3 regions of the Algoriphagus persicinus genome follow, and region 3 is predicted to be linked to each of the others. Evidence: riboswitches for the same ligand, from Rfam matches in the RefSeq annotation. Region 3 holds a riboswitch; each other region holds the start of a gene.
The links. Region 3 has a riboswitch for S-adenosylmethionine ahead of U3A58_RS16855 (O-acetylhomoserine aminocarboxypropyltransferase/cysteine synthase family protein). Riboswitches for the same ligand answer to the same signal wherever they lie in the genome.

Region 1 (4,801 bases), on a different contig from region 3:
ATAAAAATACCTGGCGGGAAAAGGTGCTTCCCGATATGCGTAAGCGTATGGGACTATTTTTACCGGAGGATTTTGGTCAAGCTCTGCCAGAGGATTTGGGTGTTCCTGCGGGAGTTTATTCCAAGATTCAACTCATAAGAGGAAAAGATTGGGAGAAAATTCTTGCTTATTATTTAGAGAATGCGCCAGAATCACCTTTGCCTCAAGACAAAAAAGCAACACCGATCAAAGGTATTCCGGGTTTTCAAGCTTCACAACCTGAATTCAAAACAATAAAAGGTAATCTATCTACCATGCTGAGGGTGCACCTCAAAACCGGTGACTTGTGGCTCGGAGATCGCTTAAAAGTTATTTATATCCTCGATCCTAAGAATGGTTTTCAAATCAAAGATTCTATTGCCACAGAAGTGGCACCGGTGGATGTCAACTGGAATGAAGATGGCACGTTCGATTTGCTGACCATGGGGAGAATGGATCCATCTAATGACACCTTGGGTAAGGTTTCAAGATTCTGGAACGAAGCTGGAAATTGGAAAAGTAAAGAAATATTGACCGACTTGATCCGGCCGGTAAATCTAGCAGTAGCAGATTGGAATGGAGATGGTGAATTGGATAGGGTAGTTTCTCAGTTTGGCGATCACTTTGGCAAGATGAGTATCTACCTTTCGAGATCTTCCGGGGCAAGCGAAGTGATTTTGCGCGCTGAGCCCGGGGCAAGACGAGCTATTGCAGTTGATTTTGATAAAGACGGGGATTTAGATGTGATAGGGCTGATGGCACAGTCCAAGGAAGGAATATATGTGTGGTTAAATGAAGGAGCAAACCAATTTAAAGAGAAAGCGCTCCTTCAATTTCAGCCTGCATTTGGATCAAGTGACTTTCGGTTTGAGGATGTGAATGGGGATGGGTACAAAGATATTATTGTAGTGAATGGCGATAATGCGGATCTGTCACAAGTGCTAAAAAACTTTCACGGCGTTCATATCTTTTTGAATGATGGTGAAAATGGATTTGAGGAATCGTGGTTTTATCCCATGCACGGAGCGAGTGGAATTGAAATTGCGGATTTTGATGGCGATAGTGATCAGGATTTCTTCGTGTTGTCCTTCTTTCCTGATAATTCACTAAGCTCAAAGCAAAATTTGGTTTATTTCAGGCAAAATGAAAATGGCAAGTTTGATCCATTTGTACTGAGTAAAATCGTTGATGGGAATTGGCTCACGATGACCTCGGGAGATGTTGATTTGGATGGGGATATTGATGTGATAGTTGGATCCTTTGAATTTAATGAACTGTACAAGGGAGCAACCAAACCTTGGAGGCCATTTATTTACTTAGAGAACAAACTAAATTAAAATTTTGAAGTTGAGATTATTTTAAAAATATAGTATTGATTTATCATATGTTTTAAATTATAATTTTTAATTGTGCTGTAATATCGGTAATTTATTCGTTCATCCTTAATTTTTAAGCTATGGTAAAAAGTTTTCAAGGGGTTAGAATGGCAGAACCCAAAAAAGCCCCAATTCCACAAATTCTCGTCAAAGAATACATGAGTACTAGCTTGATCACCTTTAAGCCGGATGATACCATTGATCAGGTGATGGAGCTACTCACTAAGCGAAAAATATCAGGAGGACCTGTGATTGACGCTTCTGGCGTATTGGTTGGAATTATATCGGAGGTTGATTGCCTCAAAGAGATTATCAAAGGGAAATATACCAATACTCCGAAATTTCCGGCTAAAGTAAGTGAACACATGTCCAAAGATGTCCTTACACTGTCGCCTGATTTATCAATATTCGATGCTGCATCAGAATTTTTATTACACAAAATCCGAAGATTCCCAGTAATGAAGGATGGAAGGCTGTTAGGACAGATCAGCTTGAGTGATATAATTCGAGCCTTTCCTACCTTGAGGCAGACTACTTGGTAAAATAGCTTTAGAGAAAAAAGTGAATGCCTCCACAAAGGAATACCTTGATGGAGGCATTTTTTTATTTTGAAGAGGCAATCGCTCTTTCTACATCTAATATGATGTCTTCATAATGCTCTAGTCCCACAGAAAGTCTCACTAGGCCATCCGAAATCCCTACTTGGGCTCTTTCATCAGAAGAAAGTTTGCTATGTGTGGTGGAAGCTGGATGAGTGATAATACTGCGGCTGTCGCCAAGATTAGCGGTTATAGAGATCATTTGGAGCTGATCGATAAATTTCTGGGCACGGCTCACTCCGCCTTTCAAGTCCAAAGTAATTACCCCTCCACCCTGACTCATTTGTTTTTTGGCGACTTCGTATTGTGGGTGAGATTTCAGGAAAGGATATTTTACTGCAAGCAATTCTGAATTACCTTCGAAATACTCCGCTACTTTAAGCGCGTTGCTACAGTGTCTATCCATTCTCACACCCAATGTTTCCATACTTTTTGCCAGAATCCAAGCGTTGAATGGGGATATAGATGGTCCGGTATGTCGGGCGAAAAAATGTATTTCTTTCATCAAATCAGCTTTGCCTAAAATCAAACCACCCAGAACTCTTCCCTGTCCATCGATGTATTTGGTGGCACTGTGAGTCACAATATGCGCACCCCATTTTGCTGGTTGCTGAAGGTATGGCGAAGCGAAGCAATTATCTACTACTAAAATCAGCTTATGTGCTGCTGCGAATTTACCAGCCCATTCCAGATCGATGATCTCCAAACCAGGATTGGATGGCGTTTCTATAAAAAGCATTTTGGTGTTGGGCTGCACGAGTTTCTCCCAGTTCAAATAGTCCGAAATGTCGCCGTACGTAGAGTTGATGCCCCACTTAGGAAACACTCTGGTTAATAACTGATGTGTAGAGCCGAAAAGTGATCGGGCAGCAAGCACATGATCACCTTGTTGCAGTAGAGCGGCAATGCTTCCAAACATTGCAGCCATTCCTGATGCTGTCGCGAATCCGTCTTCTGTTCCCTCAGCAGTGCAGACCTTTTCGATCAAATCACTGGAGTTGGGATTGGCATAGCGGGAATAGATATTTCCTTCTATCTCATCTGCAAAAGTAGCCCTGGCTTCTTCTGCAGAATCAAAGGTAAAGCTGGAAGTAAGGTAGATCGGAGCAGAGTGCTCTCTTTGGCTGGACTTTGAGGATGAAATCCGTACAGAATTCGTTTCGAAGTGCTTACTCATTTATTGATCAGTTTAGATTTTGACAAGACTCATCAAGCAGATTTGAGAAAATCAAACCCAAGGGCGAAAACGAACTAAAAGGGATTATTTGTGAAGTAAGCCAATCTATAGTTCCCGCATTGGGTAGGATTTGGCACCGTTCTCCGTTTCGGGATGGTTGCCAGAGGGTCATTGAGCCTAATCTCTCGCCTCTTCTTTATAAATCAGTTGCCTGAAGTGGTACAAAGAAAGAACGGGATTTGGGAATTTCCAAATCTTATTCGATCAATCGTTAAATTGATTCATGGTGCGGTCTATTCCAATAACGCAAAAACTGAGGCTCATTTCTATTGCTTTGTCCATAATCGTAGGTAAATCAGTAAATTCATGTTGCGTGAATTTCCCTAAAACAAAGTCAATTTGTCTTCCTTTAGGAAAGTCATCACCTATTCCCATTCTGAGTCTTGGATAGTTTTGACCACCTGTGAGTTCCTCAATGTTTTTTAGACCGTTGTGGCCAGCTGCACTTCCTTTAGGCTTTATGCGAAGTTTCCCGAAAGGAATGGCTACATCATCTACGATGACCAAGGTGTTTTCTATGGAAATCTGGAGCTCTTTCAACCAATAATTCATTGCCTTACCGCTTAGGTTCATGTAAGTAGTAGGTTTGATAAGGTGGATTATTCTGCCTTTATGCTTGAATTCCGTCTTAAAAGCAAGTCGGTCACTTTTCCAGAGACATCCTTTTGAGTCAGCTAGTCTGTCCACGGTCAAAAATCCGATGTTGTGTCTGGTAAGTTCGTATTCGGGTCCAATATTCCCGAGGCCTATTATTAGGTGTTTCATGAGTTGATAATTGTTTTTCAAAGGCCACATAGCCTGTCCCGAACTCGATTCGGGAGGGTCTCGCAGGTCTTATAATCATCCCAGTGTGTGAAGTTTGCGACATGCTCGATTTCATTTTACTTTCGCTAGAAGGCTTGAAAATAAAAAATCCTGCCCAGTTATGGGCAGGATTTTGAATGAATAAAAGACTGAATCTATTCTTCGTCTCCGCCTTTCTTGCCTCTAAGTGCTCTTGGAATACCAATAGTCAGGATAGAAACGTTTGGATTTGTTAGGATTTCGAAGCCTTCAACTTTTAAATCCTCAACTTTAAATGATTTTCCTAAGTCGAGGTTGGAAATATCAACAGGGATAACATCAGGGAAGTCTTTTGCAAGGCCTTTTACTTTCAGTACTCTGGTTTTCAACTCTAATTTACCACCTTTAGCAAGCCCTGGAGAGCTTCCTTCAACTTTCACTGGAATTTCAAACTTGATAGGCCTGTCATCAGCAAAAGCTACAAAGTCAGCATGAAGAAGTGCCTCACTTACCGGATGGAATTGTGCGTCCTTCAATACTGCTTTGATGATGGTTCCTTCGATGTTCAAGTCAACCATGTGTACCTCAGGAGTATAAATCAAGTCTCTGAAAAGGATGATTGGTGAATAGAAGTGAATCTGCTCTTTGATACCAGGTCCGTAAACCACGCAGGGAACATTACCTGATTCTCTCAATTCAGAAAGACTGGCACTGTCGAGATTTGCTCTTTTAAACCCTATAATCTCTAGATTTTTCATAGTGTATTTGTATTAAAATTGGTTCTTAAA
Region 2 (4,801 bases), on a different contig from region 3:
ACCTGCGCACCGCCTCTTACTTGATCCAATGCTACTTCCAGTGCTTCATCGTAGTTCCCATTCAATATCAATCTGGCAAACTTCTTCGAACCGGTGATATTGGTCCGCTCGCCTACATTGACAAAATTGATTTCCGGGGTAAAAACCAGAGGCTCTAAGCCCGATAGTTTCATGTAATTAATTCTTATCATCTTCTCAGTCCAACGTTTCTTCTAATTCTTCTTCTTGTAATTTTCTAGGCTGAAAATTGGCAGCCATATTTGCTAAGGCCGAAATATGCTCAGGAGTGGTTCCGCAGCAACCTCCCAGGATGTTTAGCATTCCTTCTTTCAAAAAGTCTCTCACTTGATCTGCCATTTCATTGGCTCCCTGATCGTACTGGCCAAATTCATTCGGCAAGCCTGCATTAGGATAAGCACTTACGAAGAAGGGGGCTTTATTTGCAAGTACTTTCAAATAGGGTCTTAATTCTTTGGCTCCCAAAGCACAATTCAATCCAACTGAAAGCAATGGTACATGAGATATTGAAATCAAAAATGCTTCCGTGGTCTGTCCTGAAAGTGTGCGTCCGGAAGCATCCGTGATTGTCCCGGAAATCATGATTGGAATTCCACCCTCTTTGGGGTCTAATGGAATATTTCTTTCCTCATATACATCTTGAATAGCATATAATGCTGCTTTAGCATTCAGTGTATCAAAAATCGTTTCTACCAAAATTATATCAACTCCACCATCTAGCAGGCCTCGAACTTGCTCAGCATAAGCTTCTGCCAGCTGATCAAAAGTTACCGCACGGTACCCTGGATCATTTACATCAGGTGAAAGCGAGGCTGTCCTATTTGTTGGGCCTATAGCTCCAGCGACGAAGCGGGGTTTCTTAGGATTTTTGGTAGTGAATTCGTTAGCCACCTCCCTCGCTAGTTTCGCAGATTCTATATTAATAGTATATGCCAAATGAGAGAGCTCATAATCTGCTTGAGCAATGTTAGTAGCAGAGAAAGTGTTGGTTTCAATAATATCTGCTCCTGCTTTGAAGTATTCTGCATGAATATCCTTGATGATCTGAGGCTTACTCAAAGACAACAGGTCATTGTTTCCCTTGAGTGATTTAGGATGTGAGGCTAGTTCGGGAGTTCGAAAATCCTCCTCAGTCAATGTATATCGTTGAATCATGGTACCCATGGCTCCATCGAGTATCAAAATTCGCTGAGAAAGTTGTTGAAGTAGGGATTCCGTTCTGTTTTGCATACTTTTTTTTTTGATTCAAAAAGCTTGTCGAGCAAAACACGGAGAAAAGTACCAAGTACTTGTCCGCTCATCTGTTCCCGATGAATCGGGATGGGAGTTAGCACCTTGGCTACAGGTTGCTAAGACGTCATTGGGCCCTTCCCTCAGTCTTTCTCGATAAGCTGCCCAAAGTTAATACCATTTTGATAATAAAACAGGAGATTTACCTAAAAGGACACACTAAAAGTAGAGTTAGATTGACTAAAGGACAAAATCATGGCCTCACGCCTACTCCAAAACTCAGATAAGGTCCCCCAATATAATTTGCCATACCAAAATCCCCAAGGTTGTAATTTGCCAAGGGGAGTTCATATCCTGCTGCCGCAGTAAATACAAGGTCAAAAAGTTTACGTTTTGTCATTGGAAAGCCATATTCTACAAAGACTTCTGGTTTTAGCATTAACCCACTGTTTTTCATATACCCGTCAAATTCACGCTGCTCAAATAGCTCTGGAAAATCAGGTTTTCCATTTTTCGTAAGAGTATATCGAATATTGCCAAAGCCAAGACCTGCTAATGCTCCCAATCCAAAATTTCTATATTCAATCAAATTGAATCCCATATTCCCGAAAACTCTTAAGCTATTTAAAGCGTGCTCTTTTTCAGTAGTTGCATTTCCGCTGATGGCAAGATTATAGAGCTCTGCACCATAAAGTAACCGCTCCGTATTCCCTAAAATCCTCAAGCCCCAGTTGGACGGAGTCCCATTGAGTGGATTGAGACCGGCAGCTTTCAACTTTGCATTGAATTCTTTGGCAGTAGTGAAGTGAATACCTCGAATCAACGAAATACTGATGCTGGCGTCTTTGTAGAAGAAATTTCGATCAGGAAGTGAAATCCCAGCGCCTACTCTTACAAATGCTCCGTTTTGGGCGTTGTCAAAGGATATTCCATTCATATTCCATTTCCCTTCCAGCGGACTGAAGGCATAGCCCAATTTGGTTATAAGCTGCAGTGCCTCAGATCTACCGGGCAGGTCCAAATCATAACTCAACTGAAAGCCAATTTCTGTTAGGAAATTACCATAATGGAATGTTCCCTTTTGTATATCCTTTTTCCTAAGTATAAAACCCTGCTCTGGATTCGCCAAAAAAGCATCTAATTCATCAGGTTGGTCTGAGGGTAGCATTTGAAAGTTGAGAAAACCAACGCCTAATGACATGTAATGTATCAGCTGAAAGCGGGATTCTTCTGTGAATGAGTAGCCAATATTTAACAAGGCCCTTGAAGTCCTGTATCTCATCCTAAAATCATCTAACTCACTAACTCCGCCTCTATTATGGAATATATCCATCCCAAGTACAAAATCGTTGATTCTAGCCTGATAGCCCAACCCTATGGTATGGTACCTATTTCTTAGTCCTGACAAGCCTCTGCTATCCAGTATTTTGTCAAATTGATTGAGTTTTCCTCCTGAAGTGCCCATGAGCGCATAGAAGGAAGAGCGTTTGGTGACTAATTGCTGTCCATGCGATTTAGCTATACTAAAAAAGATGAATAACAGGACGATGTATCTACTAAAAAGGGGCATTGAATGGTCGATTTGAACTAAGCTGGGGAAACCCTCAGCTTCTAGGCAAAATTAATGCTAAACCGATATCAGCGGAGATCTTTTGACTTAAGATATTGAGTTAATTTCTCATATAAACCTTCCGGAGTGAAGGGCTTTTCTATAAAATCGTCAATCTCAAATTTTCCCATCTCCTCCTTAATCTCTTGATAAGAAGTAGCAGAAAGAACTAGTATGGGAATCTGACTTTTGTTAGAATCCTTGTTCGCACGAATGACTTTGGCTACCGAAAACCCATCAAGTACAGGCATCTGAATATCCAAGAGTATGATATCAAATTCACCTCGATCAAACTCATCAAGTGCCTCTTGTCCATCCGAAGCAATTACTAATTTGCCTACCTGCCATTTTCTGAGGAATTTCTTGATCAGGATCTGGTTTACCAGGTTATCTTCTGCCACCAAGATTGATGCATCCTGCAAGGATTTTTCCTTGTATTCTAATTGCTGAGTATGATCAAAACTATTTCTTTCCACACTTATAAATATCAAAGTAAACTCGAAGATATTCCCTTTATTCAAAGTTATCCAAAAGTTAATTTTCGAACCATGAAGTTCAATTAATCTTCTTACAATAGCTAATTCAAGTCAAGCAACTTAAAATTTTTAAGGTATCAAATCATTACTAAGTCACATTCCAAGTAGCTCCTTGAAAGGCCCAAAGAAGTAATACGAATTTTCGCGCAAACCTTTTACCCTATATATTCGTGAATTCGGACAGCAATATTTATTTTAAAACTAACAACATATCACGATGATAGTAACTACCACAAATTCACTTGACGGCTACACCGTAGAGCAATACCTAGGAATTGTTTCAGGAGAAACTATAATTGGTGCCAACGTTTTTAAAGACTTTTTCGCGAGCATCACCGACATTGTAGGTGGTCGTTCATCCGCTTATGAGCGGGTTTTGCGAGAAGCAAAAGCAACTGCAATGTCTGAGATGGAAATGCAGGCTAGAGCTTTTGGAGCAAATGCGATAATCGGCATTGACCTGGATTATGAAACTATCCGTGATGGAATGCTGATGGTCACAGCAAGTGGCACTGCTGTGAAAGTGCTGAAAAACTAAAATATAAGTCCTGGGATTTCAGGACTTTTTTATTTGCACTAAGATTGTTTCGGCTGATGCCTTTTTACAAAAATGGTCTCCGACGATTACATTTGGAGCTGTCTTGCACATATCCATACACTTGGTTTTGATGAATTTACAACTCCCTTTGAGTGCTGCTTCATCAGTCATCCCTTTCAGTTCTTTGTATAACTTCTTGGCTCCTTGTTTTTTACAATCGGAACCATTACATATAAAAACTAATTTCCTGGTATGTTTCATTATCCTACTGAAATAGCCTGCATCATCAATCCACAAAGATAAGCACCATACGTACCTGCAGCATACCCAAGCACAGCCAATAGCACACCAACAGGCGCCAGTGATGCATCGAAAGCTGCCGCGACAATAGGGGCAGATGCGGCGCCTCCTATATTAGCCTGAGATCCTACTGCTACGTAGAAGAATGGCGCTTTGATTACAAAGGCGACGATAAGCATGATGATGATATGAAAAATCATCCATACAATACCGACAACAAATAAAAGAGGATTGTCCAATACAGCCCCGAGATCCATTTGCATGCCTATTGTCGCCACGAGCACATAAAGTAATACACTGCCCATACGCGAGGCTCCTGCTCCTTCTAGTTTTCTTACCCTGGTGAAGGACAATAAAAGTCCCGCAGTAGTGGCTATGACGACAATCCAGAAAAAAGCTGAATCTAAAGAATATTGCCTCAGATCAGGGTAATTCTCCCCTATGTAGGGAGCTAAGTAATCTGCTATCAAATGAGCTAAACCAGTCACACCAAATCCAACTCCTAGAATAATCATGGTATCCGACAGCGTCGGGATTATCATGATGCCTCTCCTGAATTCTTCAATTTTA
Region 3 (4,801 bases):
CCACATGCCCTCGGCTATGATGTGGATTTGATGGGAGATCAAGCATTCCTACAGACTGATGATCACAATACCTTTTCTGAGATTTGGTATGCCTTCAAATATAGTAGCGTAGGAGCCATACCGATCGTATTATTCGCGTTGGGGATCCTGATCCTTTTTGAAAGGCCTAGAATCAAAAATCATAAAATCTTCGGCGTTGTTCCCGGTGCTTTATGGGCAGTTATTTCAGGGATAGTTATCAATTATTTTTATGGCATTTGGAAGCCAGAATGGAAGCTAAGCGGGGATCATCTGGTGAGCATTCCTGTCTTGGATAATTTTGGGCAATTAGGTGAATTGCTGACCTTTCCAGACTTTTCTATGATTGGCGAAAGTACTTTTTGGATTGTAGCTGCTACCATAGCCATCATCGGAAGTCTCGAGACACTGCTGAGTATTGACGCTGCAGACAAGCTCGACCCCATGAAAAGAACTACACCTCCAAGCAAGGAATTATTTGCTCAGGGCGTGGGAAATACCGTTTCCGGATTAATAGGTGGCCTACCGATCACAGCCGTGATTGTAAGAAGTTCTGCAAATATTGCCTCTGGAGCAAAGACAAAATTATCTGCTATTCTCCATGGAATTTTGTTGATGATATTAGTTTTATCTATACCCAATATTCTAAATATGATTCCCCTAAGCTGCTTAGCAGCTGTTTTATTTGTTGTGGGGTACAAGCTAGCCAAGCCCGCTATTTTCGTGAATATCTACAGGAATGGCTGGGACCAATTTATTCCTTTCGTAGTAACTGTAGTAGCTATTCTGTTTACAGATCTTTTGGTAGGAATAGGAATAGGGATGGTTTTTGGGTTGTACTTTGTGATGAAGACCAATTTCATAGGTGCGGTAACGCTTACTGAAATGAATGGAAATTATTTATTGAAGCTTCAAAAAGACGTATCATTTCTGAATAAAGCATTACTGATGAAGCAATTGGGAAGGATTCCGTCAGACTCCAAGGTAATTATCAATGCACAAAAAGCACAGTTTATAGATCATGACATCCAAGAAGTTTTAAATGATTTCATTTCAACTAGTTCAGATAAAAATATAACTATTACCATAAAAGGATTTAATTATAAAATTCACGAAAAAACATGAGCCCTTACGAGAAATTATTGATTCAGAATAAATCCTGGTCAGCCGATCAAAAGCAGACCGATGAGAAGTTTTTTGAAAGATTAGCCAAGCAACAAAGTCCAAAATTTCTTTGGATAGGATGTTCTGACAGCAGAGTTCCTGCGAATCAAATCACCGGCACAGATCCGGGCGAAATATTTGTGCACCGAAACATCGCAAATATGGTGGTGCATACCGATCTGAACCTCTTGAGTGTATTAGAATATGCAGTGGCAGTGCTTAAAGTAGAACATATCATCGTCTGTGGTCATTATGGCTGCGGAGGTATAGAGGCCGCATTGACTAATAAAAGCTTTGGAATCATTAACAAATGGCTGCTCAATATCAAAGAAGTATACAAACTCTACCAAAAGGAGATCGATGCCAAAGAACAGCATGATGACAAAGTGAATGCCCTAGTAGAATTCAATGTAATGGAGCAATGCCAAGACCTAATCAAGACATCCATCATCCAGAAAGCCTGGAGAGATAGATCAGCTCCAAAAATCCATGGCTGGGTCTATGGCTTGAACGATGGGTTGGTCAAAGAATTAGTAAACATTGAGCCTGATTTTGAGAAGATCAATCCTATTTTCAGATTTGAACTGGAAGAATTAGATAAATAAATCGAAATTTTTTAGTCAGCGAGTGAGAATATATTTTGATTTTCCACTCGTTGACACTTTATTTGCAGCATCCTTTCACTTTTATGTGCTCGGATTTATAAAGAAGAGGCGAGAGACAGGCTCATAGACCCTCTGGCAACCTGGAAAGTCCAAGGTGCCAATTCCTGCCAAAAGAGCTATTCTCTTTTGGAACTATAAGTTCAAATTATGATGCACTCAGGTCACACTTCTCCAATCTCTATTTCAACCGTATCTTTGGTAAAGCATCTTGCTTTATCCCTGTGTTGAGTCTATTTCAGCCTATTCTGGATAATTCCCCTATAGGCTTTTTATTGAATACAATTTTTCTAACCATAAATCCAAAAAATCATGTCTAAAAACCTTCACTTCGACACATTGCAAGTTCATGCTGGTCATGAGCCAGATACTGCTACTAACTCTCGAGCAGTTCCTATCTATCAAACCACCTCCTATGTATTCAATTCAGCAGAACATGGGGCCAATCTTTTTGGTCTAAAGGAATTCGGGAATATTTACACCCGCATCATGAATCCTACTACGGATGTTTTTGAAAAAAGAATAGCGGCATTAGAAGGTGGTGTAGCAGCAGTGGCCACTGGTTCAGGTCAAGCCGCTCAATTTCTAGCTTTGAACAATATCATGGAAGCAGGGGATAATTTCGTATCAAGTCCATTTCTATATGGAGGAACTTTCAATCAATTTAAAGTTTCATTCAAGAGAATCGGTATTGAAGCTAGATTTGCCCAGGGAAAAACACCTGCTGATTTTGAATCACTAATCGATGAGAAAACCAAGGCAATCTATCTGGAGACCATAGGAAATCCTGAATTCAATATTCCTGACTTCGAAGCAATTGCAGCCGTTGCCAAAAAGCACCACATTCCATTGATAGTAGATAATACCTTTGGTGCAGGAGGATATCTTTGTCAGCCTATCGCTCATGGAGCAAATATTGTCACTTCCTCAGCTACCAAATGGATAGGTGGACATGGTACTTCTATCGGTGGAATTATTGTAGATGGAGGGAACTTCAACTGGGGTAACGGTAAATTCAAACAATTTTCTGAGCCATCTGAAGGCTATCATGGCTTGAATTTCTGGGAGGTTTTTGGAGAGAATAACCCATTGGGACTTCCAAATATTGCCTTTGCCATACGCGCAAGAGTAGAAGGACTTCGAGATTTTGGCCCTGCTATCAGCCCTTTCAATTCCTTCTTGCTACTCCAAGGAATAGAAACGCTGTCACTAAGAATGCAGAAAACAGTGGAAAACACCTTGGCTCTGGCACAGTGGCTAGAAGCTCACCCTTCTGTGCAAAAAGTAAATTACCCAGGATTGACTTCCTCACCATACCATGATTTGGCTAAGAAATACCTGAGAAATGGATTTGGAGGAGTGTTGAGCTTTGAGCTGAAAGGCGATAAAGACCAAGCTTCAACTTTGATAAATAATCTGGAATTGATTTCTCATTTGGCAAATGTAGGTGATGCCAAAACGCTAATTATCCAGCCAGCAGCCACTACCCACCAGCAGCTTTCAGATGAGGAGCAACTAGCCGCCGGTGTCACTCCCACCCAATTGAGAATCTCCTGTGGCATAGAACACATCGAAGATATTAAGTCGGATTTGCAACAAGCATTCGATAAAATCTAAGTTTATAAATGAACCTTAAAAGTCAATACGCTGCGTTTACTATGTCCCAGGATACCTTTCACTCTAGTACACCGTTGCATCTGGAATCTGGAGAAGTACTTTCTGAAATTGATATTGCTTACACCAGCTATGGTCAACTTAATTCAGATAAATCCAACGTGGTCTGGGTGATTCATGCGCTTACAGGAGATTCTAATGCATCAGAATGGTGGAATGGTCTAATCGGAGAAGATAAATTCTTTAACCCTGCAAATCATTTTATTATCTGTGCTAACCTACTTGGCTCATGTTATGGCTCTACGCAGCCTTTCAGCGAGAATCCTAAGACGGGGGAGCCTTATTATTACGATTTCCCCCAGCTGACCAGCAGGGATATGGCTGCCGGACTTGAGCGGTTGAGGGTTCATTTGAAAATAGACAGTATCCATAGCTTGATCGGTGGTTCTCTAGGAGGACAGGTTGGTCTGGAATGGGCCTACCTGTTGGGCACTAAACTGAAAAATGCCATTATTTTAGCATCCACTGCCAAAACATCTCCTTGGGTAATAGGCTTCAATGAAACTCAGCGAATGGCAATCGAATCTGATTGCACCTGGGGTGAATGTCATGAATTGGCCGGACAAAAAGGACTAGAAACAGCCAGGGCAATAGCAATGCTCACCTATAGACATCCATTGGATATTAAAGCCAAGCAAGTGGATCCTGAGGGAATAGTGGATAATTATCGTGCCTCTTCCTACTTACGCTACCAAGGCAAAAAATTGGCGAGTAGATTTAATGCACTCTCCTATTGGACACTCAGCAAAACGATGGATTCTCATGATTTGGGGAGAAATCGCGGGAATTTAGATGACGCATTAGGAAAAATAGAAGCAAATGTACTGGCAATTGGAGTAGGTACGGACTTACTGTTCCTCCCAGAAGAATCTCAATATATCAGCCAAAAAGTGAAAAAAGGAACGTATAAAGAAATCACATCAACAGCTGGACACGATGCTTTTCTGATTGAATTTGAGCAGCTTTCCAATATTCTAAAGTCGTTTTACTTACAACAAAAGAGCTAGCAGACTATTAAATACTCCAGTAAAAAAATAAGGCAGAAATTTCTGCCTTATTTTTTTACCCTATTCCATTCCACAGTCCGACTCACCCAGGAGTCACCTAAGTATCCTTTGATCTCCAAAATATCTTTCTTTTTTAGCTGCAATTCACAGGCATAGCTTATGCCAGATTGTGGATCATAGATTTTGCCATCAGACCAAATTCCATCTCTAAATTTTAACCCTTCCAATATAGTAAGTCCCATCAGCGGGCGGTTTCTTAGGCTAATATCCGAATTC

Region 1: another riboswitch for S-adenosylmethionine. It lies ahead of U3A58_RS11365 (trans-sulfuration enzyme family protein); the one in region 3 lies ahead of U3A58_RS16855 (O-acetylhomoserine aminocarboxypropyltransferase/cysteine synthase family protein).
Region 2: another riboswitch for S-adenosylmethionine. It lies ahead of U3A58_RS09320 (homocysteine S-methyltransferase family protein); the one in region 3 lies ahead of U3A58_RS16855 (O-acetylhomoserine aminocarboxypropyltransferase/cysteine synthase family protein).

What each region holds. Positions count from the first base shown of each region.
Region 1 covers NZ_JAYEEY010000012.1:140,124-144,924, forward strand. The annotation lists gene U3A58_RS11355 (FG-GAP repeat domain-containing protein) at 1-1,355, shown strand, start outside; gene U3A58_RS11360 (CBS domain-containing protein) at 1,475-1,936, shown strand; gene U3A58_RS11365 (trans-sulfuration enzyme family protein) at 1,998-3,170, opposite strand; SAM riboswitch class I at 3,273-3,375, opposite strand; gene pth (aminoacyl-tRNA hydrolase) at 3,435-3,995, opposite strand; gene U3A58_RS11375 (50S ribosomal protein L25/general stress protein Ctc) at 4,190-4,771, opposite strand; gene U3A58_RS11380 (ribose-phosphate pyrophosphokinase) at 4,797-4,801, opposite strand, start outside.
Region 2 covers NZ_JAYEEY010000010.1:20,996-25,796, forward strand. The annotation lists gene metH (methionine synthase) at 1-173, opposite strand, end outside; gene U3A58_RS09320 (homocysteine S-methyltransferase family protein) at 196-1,248, opposite strand; SAM riboswitch class I at 1,313-1,411, opposite strand; gene U3A58_RS09325 (hypothetical protein) at 1,502-2,818, opposite strand; gene U3A58_RS09330 (response regulator) at 2,887-3,378, opposite strand; gene U3A58_RS09335 (YbjQ family protein) at 3,611-3,931, shown strand; gene U3A58_RS09340 ((2Fe-2S) ferredoxin domain-containing protein) at 3,950-4,192, opposite strand; gene U3A58_RS09345 (DUF819 family protein) at 4,192-4,801, opposite strand, start outside.
Region 3 covers NZ_JAYEEY010000023.1:69,617-74,417, forward strand. The annotation lists gene U3A58_RS16845 (SulP family inorganic anion transporter) at 1-1,143, shown strand, start outside; gene U3A58_RS16850 (carbonic anhydrase) at 1,140-1,787, shown strand; SAM riboswitch class I at 1,880-1,988, shown strand; gene U3A58_RS16855 (O-acetylhomoserine aminocarboxypropyltransferase/cysteine synthase family protein) at 2,157-3,461, shown strand; gene U3A58_RS16860 (homoserine O-acetyltransferase family protein) at 3,470-4,525, shown strand; gene U3A58_RS16865 (DUF2147 domain-containing protein) at 4,573-4,801, opposite strand, start outside.